Regions from separate parts of the Mycobacterium sp. Aquia_216 genome, predicted to be linked through region 1. Evidence: predicted binding sites of a transcription regulator. Region 1 holds the regulator's gene; the other holds the start of a gene.
What was found. Region 1 encodes LexA, which represses DNA repair genes until DNA is damaged. Its sites were predicted from a motif close to CGAACANNTGTTCG; they were not measured.
Positions count from the first base shown of each region.

Region 2: the regulator LexA is predicted to act here: its motif matches at 4,688-4,701, upstream of OK015_RS24340 (alpha-ketoglutarate-dependent dioxygenase AlkB).

Region 1 covers NZ_CP113529.1:2,487,437-2,494,760, reverse strand. Annotated here, with positions in the region: gene OK015_RS11640 (peroxynitrite isomerase) at 1-124, opposite strand, end outside; gene nrdR (transcriptional regulator NrdR) at 129-593, opposite strand; gene OK015_RS11630 (LysM peptidoglycan-binding domain-containing protein) at 750-1,244, opposite strand; gene lexA (transcriptional repressor LexA) at 1,539-2,240, shown strand; gene OK015_RS11620 (LGFP repeat-containing protein) at 2,259-4,619, opposite strand; gene OK015_RS11615 (acyl-CoA dehydrogenase family protein) at 5,145-6,305, opposite strand; gene hflX (GTPase HflX) at 6,382-7,324, opposite strand, start outside.
Region 2 covers NZ_CP113529.1:5,227,158-5,234,481, reverse strand. Annotated here, with positions in the region: gene OK015_RS24365 (permease) at 1-801, shown strand, start outside; gene OK015_RS24360 (TIGR03943 family putative permease subunit) at 798-1,505, shown strand; gene OK015_RS24355 (GNAT family N-acetyltransferase) at 1,681-2,673, shown strand; gene OK015_RS24350 (DUF5642 family protein) at 2,700-3,383, shown strand; gene OK015_RS24345 (DUF5642 family protein) at 3,412-4,068, shown strand; gene OK015_RS24340 (alpha-ketoglutarate-dependent dioxygenase AlkB) at 4,065-4,673, opposite strand; gene arcA (arginine deiminase) at 4,781-5,992, shown strand; gene OK015_RS24330 (dolichyl-phosphate-mannose--protein mannosyltransferase) at 6,072-7,324, opposite strand, start outside.

The DNA of each region.
Region 1 (7,324 bases):
AAAACACCACTTCCTCGAGATACTCGAAGGGCTGGATCGTCGGGTACTCGCCCGCGCCACGACCGGCCCAGGTGCCGAGCAGCGGCGCGAGCGCCGCGAGATCGGGATGCAAGTCGCCAGGCATGCCGTCAGCCCGGTGTCGATACTTTGCGATGCTTGCGAAGCGCCGCGATCTCGCGCTCGAAATCGTCGGCCGAAGAAAAGGACCGGTATACCGACGCGAAGCGCAGGTAAGCCACCTCGTCCAGGTCACGCAACGGGCCGAGGATCGCCAGGCCGACCTCGTGACTGGGCACTTCCGGCGAACCGGCCGCACGCACCGTATCTTCCACCTGCTGGGCCAGCAGATTCAGCGCGTCCTCGTCCACCTGACGGCCCTGGCACGCCCGGCGAACGCCCTTGATGACCTTTTCGCGGCTGAACGGCTCCGTGACGCCGCTGCGCTTGACCACGGCCAGGACCGCGGTTTCTACCGTGGTGAAGCGCCGCCCGCACTCCGGGCACGACCGACGCCGCCGAATGGCTTGGCCTTCATCGGTTTCCCGCGAGTCGATCACCCGGGAATCGGGATGGCGGCAGAACGGACAATGCATGACCGCTCCTTCGCTGTGCCGGCATCTCGCGGAACACTCCGAGCGTACCTGGGCACGACCGCGCCGGGCCAATGCAGCCGCGACACGCGTGGTGATACCGGAGGATGAACTGAGGAGCCTTGGCGTAGAGCGGTTTTCGCCATCACCGGCGCGGCGTCAGCCGACCGGCGCGATCAGCGTCTGACCCGCGGCCAGCGCCGGCGAGCTCAGGTTGTTCAGTTCGCGGATACGGTCGGCGACCGCGCGGACCGGGGCTTCCGGGGCCACCCGGTGCGCCACGTCCTGTAGCGATTCGCCCGGCTCGACCTTTACCACGGACAGCCGGTCCGGCACGGGAGCGGCCGCCGCGGCGGAGTCGCCGTTGGCGATCTGACCGAGATTCGCAACCAGGCCCAGCCAGAGGGTGATGATCCCGGCCATCAGGGCCAGACCGATCGTCGTCCCGACCGTCGCCGGGCGCCGGCGGTGCGGCGCGGCCGACATCGCGACGCCGGTGCCCCGGTAGCGCATCGGAGTCCCGGCCGGGCGTGACTGCCCGGCGCGGCGCGACCGCAGTGCGCGTTCCTGGTCATAACGAGGCCGTCCGACCAGCCCGTCGCTCGGGCGCCGCACGTTGTTGGTCCGCGGTGAGACTGTGTGCATGAGCGTCATGTGCGTTCCTCCGGTCAACTAATCCTCGCTCGTGCGTTCGACCCTATCGCTCGTGTGTTCGAAATCCGAACATTTGAGCGAAGCGTGTCGCACGAGCAAAACGCTAGACCATGCCACCGACAACTTGTCCCGGTCGCTATCGATGCCATAAAGCACAAGTACCCGGTCTTTTCGAGAGTTACACCATTGTTATTCGCAGAGTGCCGCGAATCACTTCTCCGGGCCGCCCCAGGTGCGACACGCCAGTCGAACACATGTTTGATTCTTGGATTCAGGCGGGCTACATTCAGTGCCATGAGCGACAGCAACGACACCTCAGCAGCCGGACCGGACGGCCGGTTGCACGCCGTGGATTCATCGCTTACCCAGCGGCAACGCACCATCTTGAACGTCATCCGCGAGTCGGTGACCACCCGCGGATACCCGCCGAGCATCAGGGAGATCGGCGACGCGGTCGGCCTGACGTCGACATCCTCGGTGGCTCACCAATTGCGCACCCTCGAGCGCAAGGGATTCCTGCGCCGCGACCCGAACCGTCCCCGGGCCGTCGACGTCCGCGGCGCCGACGAAATGGTGGTGGCAGCGCCGGCCACCGAGGTCGCCGGGTCCGACGCCTTGCCGGAACCCACGTACGTCCCCGTGCTTGGGCGCATCGCGGCCGGTGGACCGATCCTGGCCGAAGAAGCCGTCGAGGATGTCTTCCCGCTCCCCCGCGAGCTGGTCGGCGAGGGCACGCTGTTTCTGCTCAAGGTGGTCGGCGACTCGATGGTCGAGGCGGCGATCTGCGACGGCGACTGGGTGGTGGTGCGGCAGCAGAACGTCGCCGACAATGGCGACATCGTCGCGGCCATGCTCGACGGTGAGGCCACCGTCAAGACGTTCAAACGCGCGGGCGGTCAGGTCTGGCTGATGCCGCACAACCCCGCGTTCGATCCCATCCCGGGCAATGAGGCGACCGTGCTCGGCAAGGTCGTCACGGTGATCCGCAAGGTATAGCGCCGAGCGGACCGGCGTTCAGTCTGCCTTGATGAAGCCGTTGACCAGCGCGGCTTCCTCGCTGGAGAACCAGATTTCGGCCAGCGTGTCGTGGTAGAGGTCGCTATCCGGCGTGTAGTACAAACCGAAGCGGGGGCTGGCCTTGATCGGATAGCCGTCGGGCATCTGGTACGGGTCCTCTAACGGCAAATGGATCGTCGGACGGCCGGATTGCCCTAGTGCGCCGATAGCCGCGGCCGGCGCGAGGTCCGCCTCGTCATCGGTGTCCGCTGCGGCGTGGCGCCCTCCGCCTCTCGGTGCGGCCCCGGACGCGACGCCGAGCGCAGCCGCCAGGCCGGATGCGGCCCCACCCGCGGCGGCAGCACCGGACGCGGCCGCAGCACCCGATGCGGCGTCGCTCGCGGCAGCGAGATCGGGCGGCGTGTGCGGCACGGCGACGTCGGGATAGGCCGCCTCCTCATCGTCGGCTCCGGGGTAACCCGCGTCCGCGTACGCGGCATCCTCGTCGGCGTAATCCAGATAACCGGCCTCGTCGGCGACGGCAGCGTCCGGGTAGGCGGCTTCCGGGCCGGCGGCATCGGTGTAGTCGGCATCGGTGTAGGCGGCATCGGCAAGGGCATCCGGATAACCGGGCACGTCGGCCTCGTCGCGGTAGCCGGCCTGCGGGAGCTCGTCGCCGTACCCGGCCTCGATCAGATCTTCCGCCGACACCACCGGGATGGAATCGGTGTCGACCGAGTCGGGATCCCGCTCGTCGACCCCTAGCTGATCCCACTCCTCCTCGGAAACGGATGCCCGGTGGTCGTACCCCTCGTCGTCGGCCAGCTCGGCGGTTTCGGGTGCGTGCGGCCATCTGGCTCGCGGCACCTCGTTGGCCTCGTGGTGCTCCGGTGCGTTCAGGTCGCTGAATGACAGGTGCTCGGTGGAGGCCTCGGCGTAATCGGGCCCCCAGCGCGGCTCGCCCGTGTCGTCGTAGCCGCCGACATCGACGTCGCGCTCGATGTCGTAGGGCGCCGTCTTACGGCCGGCGCGATGCCGGCGCCACCGCACCGCCACAAACACCGCGAGCAGCACCAAAACCAGCAGCGGGACCAGGGCGAACACGTACCACCAGCTCCAGGTGAACCACTTCTTGGCGTGCGGAGGCATCGCCGTGCTGCTCGGCTGGTTCTGGCCCGACACCTGCAAGCCGGACAACAGCGGGGCCAGGTTGGCCGGGTCGGTGGAGAAGGTGTTCTTTGCCCGATTCCACGAGATCTTGCCGCCGGTGAACTTCTGCGAGATCACGTCGCCGTCGACGGTCTGGTCGCCGAGCGGCGCGCCGAGCTTTCCGGTGGCGCCGCGCAGCTTGTCCCAGGCAGCCTTCATCGCGCCGCGTACGACGAACGCGCCGTGATCTGAGGTCCAGAAGATCACCGGCTTGTCGGCCGCCGAGAACGTGGCGATCCGGCTGTTGGGACTGACGCCGCCGTCGGACTCGTTGGCGGTCGGGAAGCCCAGGTCACTGCTGACCGGGCCACCCAGCGACTCGTACTTCGTCAGAATGTCGCTTTCGATCGCGGCCGCACCGGTTGCCGGGCTGAAGAACACCTTGCCGCCGGCGAAGTTCTGGGCGATGCCGTCGCCACCGATCGGATACTGACCACCCTGCTTGGCGCCCAGCTGACCGCTGGCGCCGCCGGCCGCGCGCCAGGCCATGTTGATGGCCGCGGCGGGATCGATCGCTACCTGCAAGCCTTTCAGCTGATCGGCCAATCCCGCTGGCTCAGTGGTGAATTCCTTGGTCTTGCGGTTCCAGGAAATCTGGCCGGCGCCGAACTTCTGGGTGGACACCTCGCCGTCGTACGTCTCATCCGCGACCGGGGCGCCGAGGACACCGCCCGAGCTGCCGAGCTTGTCCCAGGCGGCGTTCAGCGCGCCGCGCACGACGAACGCCCCATGGTCGGGTGTCCAGAAGATCACCGGCTTGTCGCTGGCCGAGAACGTCGCCACTCGGCTGTCCGGCCCCGCCAGACCGGGAACCTCGTTGATGGTCGGAAAGCCCAGGTCGCTACCGGCCGCACCGCCCAGCATGTCGTACTTATCCAGGATCGGCCCGTAGATGAATCTGGCACCGGTGGCGGTGGTGAAGTACATCTTGCCGCCGTCGAAGTCGCACGCGAAGCCGTCGGCGACGGGGTAGACATCGCCCTTGCGGGCGCCCAGCGGCGAGGTGTCGCCGCCGGCCTTGCTCCACTCCGCCATGATCGCGGCTTCGGCGTCACCGATCGGAGACGCTGAGACGGTAGGTGCCAGTAGCACGATGGCCAACGCTGTGGTCGCCACGCTGATCAGCGCCCGACCGGCGAGCCTGCGCACGTGACCTCTCTTCCCGTTCACCAAGCCTCCCAGCCGACGGATATGCCCTTATGTATGGCCATGCCCGTACCCTGCGGCCCCTGCGCGAGCTTGGTCCCCCAAACGCGCGTTACGAACCCCACCGAGGTTCGTATTATCGCCGAGCTCGCATAACTTTGCTCCAGCGAACAAGAAATACGAAGGCAATTCGCGAATATTACGAAAACGGATACCACTCCGATGTCGAAATGATGCCGGACGACGATCGTGTCGCGACCGGTCCTGCCTCAGAACACACCGGGGGTGGGTGATTCCGCGCTCGACGTGGTCGAAAGGCATGCGCCGACCGTACGCGAAGCGCCGGCTATCCACTCGAGCAAAGAAGCATTTCATGGGCATCGACTATTTTGCCGCAAATCCAAGCAATGACAGCGTAAGCAGAGGAGTTGCGCTTCGTTCGTGTCACCGCCCGCGCGGGCTGCGCGCGGATGTCCACGATTCGTTGTTGCGTGACAGCGAGATTGGTTCACCACCGCCGACGCTAGCCGACGGGGTGCGAGCACGCGGCTAGACCCCGAGGCTGCGCCCGATGATCTCCTTCATGATCTCGGTCGTGCCACCGTAGATGGTCTGCACCCGTGCGTCGAGATAGGCACGCGCGACTGGGTATTCGCGCATGTAGCCGTAACCGCCGTGCAGCTGCAGGCAGCGGTCGATCAGGTGGACCTGCTTCTCGGTGGAATACCACTTGGCCATCGCGGCCTGCTCGGCGGTGAGTTTGCCCTCCAGGTGCAGCGCGATGTAGTTGTCGACCATGATGCGCACCACGGTGGCCTCGGTCGCCAGCTCGGCGAGCACGAAGCGGCTGTTCTGAAAGCTGCCGATCGGCTTGCCAAAGGCCTTGCGCTCCTTGGTGTACTGCAGCGTCTGCTCCAGCACGCTCTCCATCGATGCGGCTGCCATGATGGCGATGTTGATCCGCTCCTGGGGCAGGTTCCGCATCAGGTAGATGAAGCCCTGGCCCTCCTCGCCCAGCAGATTCTCGGCCGGCACGTGCACGTCGGTGAAGGACAGTTCGGCGGTGTCCTGTGCATCCAGGCCGATCTTGTCCAGATGCCGGCCCCGCTCAAAGCCTTCCATGCCGCGTTCCACGACGAGCAGCGAAAACCCTTGAGCGCCTTTGTCCGGATCGGTCTGGGCGACCACGATGACCAGATCGGAGTTGATCCCGTTGGTGATGAACGTCTTTGACCCGTTGAGCACATAGTGATCGCCCTGCCTGACCGCGCGAGTCTTGATGCCCTGCAAGTCGCTGCCGGTTCCCGGCTCGGTCATCGCGATCGCGGTGATCAGTTCCCCGGTGCAGAACTTGGGCAACCAACGCTGTTTCTGCTCCTCGGTCGCCAGCGACAACAGGTACGGCGCCACGATGTCGTTGTGCAAGCCGAACCCGATGCCGTTGTAACGCCCGGCGGCGGTTTCCTCGGTGATGACCGTGTTGTACCGAAAATCGGGATTGCCACCGCCGCCGTATTCTTCGGGCACCGCCATGCCGAGGTAGCCCTGCTTGCCTGCCTCGAGCCAAACGCCCCGATCCACGATCTTCGCCTTGTCCCATTCGTCGTGATACGGGGCGACGTGGCGATCCAGGAAAGCCCGGTAGGACTCGCGGAACAATTCGTGCTCGGGCTCGAACAGGGTGCGCTGGAACTTGACGGCAGTGCTCATCGATGACCTCCGGCGAATGGGATTCTGCCGCCCAACATATACCAACCAGACGGTTGGTAGGCAGACGGCGTCGCGCTCAGCGAGTGGAGAAGTCTCGCAGGCTCGCGGCCAGCGCGACCGGAACCCGGGCCTTGATCCGCGTCCCCTCGGAGTTGTGCTCAGCCTGCTGGACGCGACCGTCGGCGTGCACGCGCGCCACCAGATCACCGCGATCGTAGGGAATCACCACGTCGACCGCGGTGTCGGTCGGAGCCGCGAGCTCCGCCATCCGCCGGCGCAGCGCGTCGATGCCGTCGCCGGTGTGCGCGGAGACGAACACCGCACCGGGCAGCCCGTGCCGCAGCTTGGCCAGCATCAGATCGCTGGCCGCGTCGATCTTGTTCACCACCAGCAGTTCGGGCGGCGGATCGCCCTTATGGTCGGAGACCACCTCGGAGATCACCTGACGCACCGCGTTGATCTGGGCGGGCGGGTTGACGTCGGAACCGTCCACGACGTGCACCAGCAGATCGGCGTCGACGACCTCCTCCAGTGTCGAGCGGAACGCCTCGACCAACTGGGTGGGCAGGTGCCGCACGAATCCGACGGTGTCGGTGATCGTATAACGCCCGGCCGCCCCAAAATCGGGGCCGAATTCGGCGCGCCGGGTGGTGGGCTCCAGGGTGGCGAACAGCGCGTCCTGCACCAGCACCCCGGCCCCGGTCAGCGCGTTGAGCAGGCTGGACTTGCCGGCATTCGTGTAACCGACGATCGCGATGGACGGCAAGGCGGCGTGCAGCCGGCGGCTGCGCTGGGTGTCGCGGGCCTGCTTCATGTCCTTGATCTCGCGGCGCAGCTTGGACATCCGCTCGCGGATGCGGCGCCGGTCGGTCTCGATCTTGGTCTCACCGGGACCACGCAGACCCACACCGCCGCCGCTGCCGCCGGCGCGGCCACCGGCCTGCCGGGACATCGACTCACCCCAGCCGCGCAGCCGGGGCAGCATGTACTCCATCTGAGCCAGCGACACCTGCGCCTTG
Region 2 (7,324 bases), 2.7 Mb from region 1:
TTGATAGCGGTGTTCGTGTCGCCCGAGCGGCTGGTGCGCTGGCTGCCGCGCCGGCCCGCGACGGCGGTGCTTGCCGCCGGTGTCGCCGGGGCCGCGCTGCCGGGCTGCGAGTGCGGCTCGGTGCCGGTGGCGCGCCGGCTCTTCGGCGACGGCGGGGTGGCGGGGGCCGCGGCCTTGACGTTCATGCTCGCCGCGCCCGCCATCAATCCGGTCGTGGTGGTCGCGACGGCCGTCGCGTTCCCGGGGCAGCCGAGGATGGTCATCGCCCGGGTCGCCGCGTCGCTGCTGACCGCGGTCGTGATGGGCTGGGCGTGGTCGCGGTGGGGCCGCACCGAGTGGATCACCCGCCGACTTCCGCCGCACGAGTCGCACGGCCCGGGGACGCAGTCGAAGTGGCTGCTGTTCTGCGAAGTGGCCCGGCACGATTTTCTGCAAGCCGCGGCCTACCTCGTGGTGGGCGCCGCCGCCGCGGCGGCCCTGCACGTGCTGGTGCCGTCGTGGATCTTCGAAAACGTCGGCGCGCACCTGATGCTGGGTGTCCTCGCCATGGCGGCGCTCGCGGTAGTACTGGCGGTGTGCTCGGAGGCCGATGCGTTCGTGGCCTCCAGCCTGACGATGGTTCCCCTGGTTCCGCGGCTGGTGTTCCTGGTGGTCGGGCCCGCCGTCGACGTCAAGCTGCTGGCGATGCAGTCCGGCATCTTCGGGCGGCCGTTCGCTTCCCGTTTCGCCCCCGCAACCCTGGTCGTCGCCACCGTGGTGGCCACCCTGGTCGGCGTGCTCCTGCTGGGTGGCGCTCGATGAAGCGCGAAACCGAGAACACGATTCTGCTGCTGGTCGGGCTGAGCATCGGGCTGATCGTGGCCACCGGCGTTTTTACCCGCTATGTCAAGCCCACGCTGTTGCCATGGCTGGTACTCACCGCCGCGCTCCTGATCGGGCTCGCATTGGTGGCCATCGCCTCCGACATTCGTCGTGGCGGCCGCGATGCCGAAGACGGGCACTCCCACCGCGGCGGCGTGGTGTGGTTGCTCGCCGTGCCCATCGTGGTGCTGATCTTTGTGACGCCCCCGGCCTTGCGGCCCCAAGCCGCCACTGGGTCGGTGACTAATGTCTCCAATGATGTTCTGCGGACGGCATTTCCGCCATTGCCACCAGGGCGGGCGCCGGAAGTCTCGCTGGCGGAGGCGGTGGTGCGGGCGGCCAACGACAGCACGGGATCGCTGGACAACCGGCTGATCACGGTCACCGCTTTCGCCCTCAACGAACCCGGCGGCATCGACCTTGCCCGTATTGTCATCATCTGTTGCGCCGCCGACGCCCAGCTGGCCCGCATCCATCTGCGCGATCACGACGGCGCCAGCGCCTTCGCCTTCCCCGACAACACCTGGCTGCGGGTGGAGGGCGTGGTGATTCCGGCCGAGCGCCAACCCCATACGCCGCCGATCCCCACGCTGCGGGCCGTCTCGGTCACGCCCGTCGCCGCGCCGGCGAACCCCTATGCGTGACCGCACGTCCTTGCCGCGGCGAGCAGCCACCTCATAACCTGGGCAATATCGGACCGTGTCCAGCTGTCCCATCCGGGCGCGGTAGACGAAGGCAATGCAGGCGGGCGGTCATGGCAGATCGATCATCGCGAGTCGCGGGCCGGTGCCGCCGCCGCGGAGTGCCCGGATTGCCGCTGTGGCCGAATTGATCGGTGCGCGGGCGGAAGAACTCGCCGCGATGGACATCTTCGAGGGATGCGCCGTCGAAGACTTGGAGCCGTTGGCGGCCTGCCTGCAGCCGCTGCGTGCCGCGGCGGGTCAGGTGCTGATGCAGCAGGGCGAGCAGGCCGTTTCGTTCCTGCTCATCTCCTCGGGCACCGCCGAGATCAGACACACCGGTGTCGACGGCGCGGTGGCCATCGGCGAGACTGGCGCGGGCTCGCTGATCGGCGAGATCGCCCTGCTCCGCGACAGCCCGCGGATCGCGACCGTCACCACGGCCGAACCGTTGTCCGGCTGGATCGGCGACAACGACGCCTTCGACCGACTGCTGTACATCCCGGGCATCATGCCCCGGTTATTGCGGATGGTGCGCCAGCGCCTCGCCGCCTTCGTCAAGCCCATCCCGATCCGGATGCGCGACGGCACTCACCTGCAGCTGCGCCCGGTGCTTCCCGGCGACGACGTGCGGACCGTGCACGGTCATATCCAATTCTCCAGCGAGACGCTGTACCGGCGGTTCATGACGGCTCGGCTGCCGTCGGCGGCATTGATGCACTACCTGTCCGAGGTCGACTACGTCGACCACTTCGTTTGGGTGGTGACCGACGGTGACGATCCGGTAGCCGACGCGCGTTTTGTCCGCGACGAAAACGATCCGACGGTCGCCGAGATCGCGTTCACCGTCGCCGACGCCTACCAGGGCCGGGGGATCGGCAGCTTCCTGATCGGTGCGCTGTCGATCGCCGCCAGGATCGACGGAGTCGAAAGGTTCTCCGCGCGAATGCTTTCCGACAACTTGCCGATGCGCAAGATCATGGACCGCTACGGCGCGGTTTGGCAGCGCGAAGACGTCGGGGTCATCACGACCGTCATCGACGTGCCGCGCCGGCGCCACCTGGGCATCAAGGGTGACTTGGCCGACGAGATCAAACGCGTCGCCCGCCAGGTGATCGAGGCACTCGGCTGAGTCGGCGTCTCGTGATATCAACGGGCATGCGGCGGTTCTGGATTGGCCCGGTGCTGCCGTTGCTGCTCGCGCTGCTGATTGCCGCGTGCGGTGCACATTCGCCGGCGCGCCGACCACCGGCGGCGTCCTCGCCTCCGGCGCGCGGCAGCGTCATCAACCCCGGCAACATCAAACGCGTCGTTCGCGACCTGCCGCCCGGTTACGAGGTCACCAGTGGCATCCCCCGCGCGGCCTCACCGCGGGCGATCTGGGGTCTGGACGCCGACGCGGCATCCAAGCCCGGGGTATGCGCCGCGCTCGCCGATCCCGGCAAGGGAAGCGACCAATCCGCGCAGGGTTTGTCCGCCTCGGGCCCGGGCGGCATCATCGACGCCGTGGTGGTGACTTTGCCCGACGCTGACCTGGACCGCGACGTCGTCGACACCTGTGGTCAGTGGGCCATGACCGCCGCGCGCACCACCGCCACCGTCCGGCTCACCGAACCGCCACACATCGACGGTGCGCAAACCCTCGGCATGGTCGTCGACGTCAAATCCAGTGTCGAGTCGGGCACCGAAATCGATTCGCGGGCATATACATTCATCGCATACCTGGGCGGCTTCTACGCCTTCACCACACTGACCACGGATCCGGGTTCGGCGTTGCCGGCATTGCCGCCGCAATTCGCCGCCGATCTGCTCGTCAAAACGGTGTCCACGTTGCGCAGCTGAACGTCCGGCTTTGGGTAGATTAGCCACGGTGTCCAAGCTGGTATGCGCGATCGGGGCCGCCTGCGTGCTGGCCGGATGCTCGTCGAATAGCACTACCGCGACAAGCGCCGACATCGCCAAGGTCGTGTCGGTGAAGTCGAGCTTTGGGCCCGAGTTCAAGGTCACCGACATCTCGGAACGGGCGATCGATCCCAAGCTGCTGTCCGCCCGCAAGCTGCCCGACGGGCTGAAGTTCGAACCGGCCAACTGTGCGAAGTTGGCGTCGGGGCCGGATATGCCGCCGGACGTGCAGGGCAACATGGCCGCGGTGTCCGCCGAGGGCGATGGTGACCGCTATGTCGTCATCGCGGTGGAGACCTCCAAGCCGCTGCCGATCAACGACCCGGGCAAGGACTGCAACAAGGTCGCGTTCTCGGGCGGCCAGGTGCGTGGCGGCCTCGAGGTCATCGACGCGCCGCACATCGACGGGACAAACACGTTCGGCGTGCACCGCGTCCTGCAAGCGGTGCTTGCCGGTGGCGCCCGCACCGGCGAGCTCTACGACTACTCCGCGCAGTTCGGCGACTACCAGGTGATTGTGATCGCCAATCCGCTCGTCGTCCCGGACCAGCCGGTCGCCAAGGTCGACACACAACGGGCCCGTGACCTGCTCGTCAAAGCGGTGACCGCGATCCGCACGTCCTAGCGCACGTCGCGGGGCCGGAACTGGATGCTGACCCGCGGGCCCTTGCGCAACGAGGTCTTCGGAACGGCATGCTCCCAGGTGCGCTGACAGGATCCGCCCATCACCAGCAGGTCGCCGTGCGCCTGCGGCAGCCGCAACGATGCCCCGCCGCCGCGCCGGCGCAGCGCGAACGTTCGAGTGGCACCGAGACTGATGATCGCCACCATGGTGTCCTCGGAGCTACTGCGGCCAATCGTGTCGCCGTGCCAGGCGACGCTGTCGGAGCCGTCTCGGTAGCAGCACAACCCGATCGTGGTGAAGGGCTCGCCGAGTTCGCCCGCGTAGATGTCGTTGAGCCGGCGGCGCAGGCGCCCCAGCAGCGGGTGGGGCGGGTCCTCGACGGTCAGGTCGTGAAAGCTCACCAGCCGCGGCACGTCGACCACCCGGTCGTACATTTGGCGGCGCTCCGCGCGCCACGGGATCGTCGACAACAGCGCGTCGAGCAGCTCTTGCGCACCGGATGGGTCGTCGCTGAGCCAGCCTGCGCGAATCTCGATAAAAGCACCGTCGCCGAGGTGCCGTCGCTCGGTGTGCTCGAACAGCGAGCCCTGTACCGCGGTCCCCACGTCGCACATCTTATCGCACATCCGTTCGACTGATCGGGACTCGCCGGGCCACCAGCACGCCTCGGGTGTGACGCGACGGGCGCGATCGGCGCGGCTACGGTTTAACTGTGGGTGTTATTGAGCTGAGCACCAATTCCGAAGTAGGCACGCTACGGATCGTGATCCTGCACCGCCCCGGTGCCGAGCTGCAGCGACTCAATCCGCGCAACAACGACCAGCTGCTTTTCGACGGATTGCCGTGGGTGGCTCGTGCGCAGGAGGAACACGACCAGTTCTCCGAGTTGCTGAGGTCCCGGGGCGTGGAAGTGCTGCTGCTGTCCGACCTGCTGACCGAGGCGCTTCACCACAGCGGAGCCGCCCGGATGCAGGGCGTTGCGGCCGCCGTGGACGCGCGCCGGCTCGGAGTGCCACTGGGGCAAGAGCTTTCGGCATACCTGCGTGGCCTGGAGCCGGCCAAGTTGGCGCACGTGCTGATGGCCGGCATGACGTTCAACGAGCTGCCCGCCGATACCCGGACCGACGTGTCCCTGGTGCTTCGCATGCACCACGGCGGAGATTTCGTCATCGACCCACTGCCCAACCTGGTGTTCACTCGGGACTCGTCGATATGGATCGGGCAGCGGGTGGTGATCCCGTCGCTGGCGCTGCGCGCGCGGGCACGAGAGGCGTCGCTGACCGACCTCATCTATGCCCACCACCCACGGTTCACCGGTGTGCGCAAGGCTTACGAATCGAGATCCGCTCCCGTCGAGGGCGGGGACGTACTGTTGCTTGCTCCCGGTGTCATTGCGGTCGGCGTGGGCGAGCGGACCACCCCGGCCGGTGCGGAAGCGTTGGCGCGCAGCCTGTTCGACGACGATCTTGCTACCACGGTGCTCGCCGTTCCGATCGGGCAGCAGCGTGCGCAGATGCACCTGGACACGGTCTGCACGATGGTCGACACCGACACGGTCGTCATGTACGCGAACGTCGTCGACACGCTTTCGGCATTCACAATCCAACGCGCAGCCGACGGTGTGAACATCAGCGATGAGACGCCCTTTTTAGAGGCGGCGGCCAAGGCGATGGGGATCGATAAGCTGCGCGTCATCGACACCGGTCTGGATCCCGTCGTCGCCGAGCGCGAGCAGTGGGACGACGGCAACAACACGCTGGCGCTGGCGCCTGGCGTCGTCGTCGCCTACGAGCGCAACATGCAGACCAACGCGCGCCTGCAGGATGCCGGCATCGAGGTGTTGTCGATCGCGGGGTCCGAATTGGGCACCGGCCGTGGCGGTCCGCGGTGCATGTCGTGCCCGGTCGCCCGCGACGCGCTCTAAACATGCCGCGAAACTGCAACTGGCAACGCGTTTCTCGAGTAGGGCCGTGGCCGGTTGCAGTCTCGACGCGAAGAGCGGGCTAGCGCCAGCTGGGCAGCCAGATCTCCATGTCCCAGGTCTGCTGCGAGATGGGCAGACCGGTGAGCACCGGAAACAACCAGGCGAAGTTCGTTACCACCAGAGCGACATAAAAGCTCACGATGATGAGTCCCAGGGTGCGCCGCTCTGCGGTTTGGCCCGGGCGATAGAGAATGTCACCGCAGATCAACGCGAGGGCCATCACCAGGAACGGCGCCATCGTCGCCGCGTAGAAGAAGTACATCTGCCGGTCGATGTCGGCGAACCACGGCAGCCACCCGGCGCAGTAACCGACCAGGACCACCGCGTAGCGCCAGTCCCGCCGGACGGCCGATCGCCACAGGGCATACACCAGCACCGGCACCGCCAGCCACCACATCGCTGGTGTGCCGACCAGCATCTCGGCCTTAACGCACGATTGCGCCCCGCACCCGCCCACGTTCTGCTGATCGATCGCGTAGAGCACCGGCCGCAGCGACATCGGCCAGCTCCACGGTTTGGATTCCCACGGGTGGTAGTTGCCCGCCGAATTCGTCAGGCCCGCATGGAATTGCAGCGCCTTCGCGCTGTAATGCCACAGCGAGCGCAACGCGTCGGGCACCGGAAAGTTGCTCTGCGGACCGATCGTCTGGCCCACCTCGTGTCGGTCGATCGCGGTCTCGGACGCAAACCACGGCGCGTAGCTGGCCAGGTACACCGCGATCGGGATCAGGCCCAGCGCGTAGCCAGTGGGGACCAGGTCACGCCGCAGTGCCCCCAGCCACGGTCTCACCACCTGATATTGGCGCCGCGCGGCCACGTCGAACGCCAGCGACATCACGCCGAAGAACACCACAAAGTAGAGGCCGGACCACTTTGTCCCGCAAGCCAATCCGAGGAGGACACCCGCCAAGAACCGCCACCAGCGCACGCCGAGTCGCGGCCCCCACGGGGTATCGGCGGTGCGGCCTTCCAGCAGCGCGACGTGCATGCGCCGGCGCACCTCGTCGCGGTCGACGATCAGGGCGCCGAACGCCGCGACCACGAAGAAGGTGAGCAGGCCGTCAAGCAGCGCGGTGCGCGAGGCGACGAAGCTGACGCCGTCGCAGATGCACAGCACTCCGGCGATCGCGCCGACCAGCGTCGAGCGGCTGATTCGCCGCACGATCCGCATCACCAGCGTCACCATCACCATGCCGAGCAGCGCGCCGGTGAATCGCCAGCCCACTCCGTCATAGCCGAAGATCGCCTCGCCGATCGCGATCAGTTGCTTGC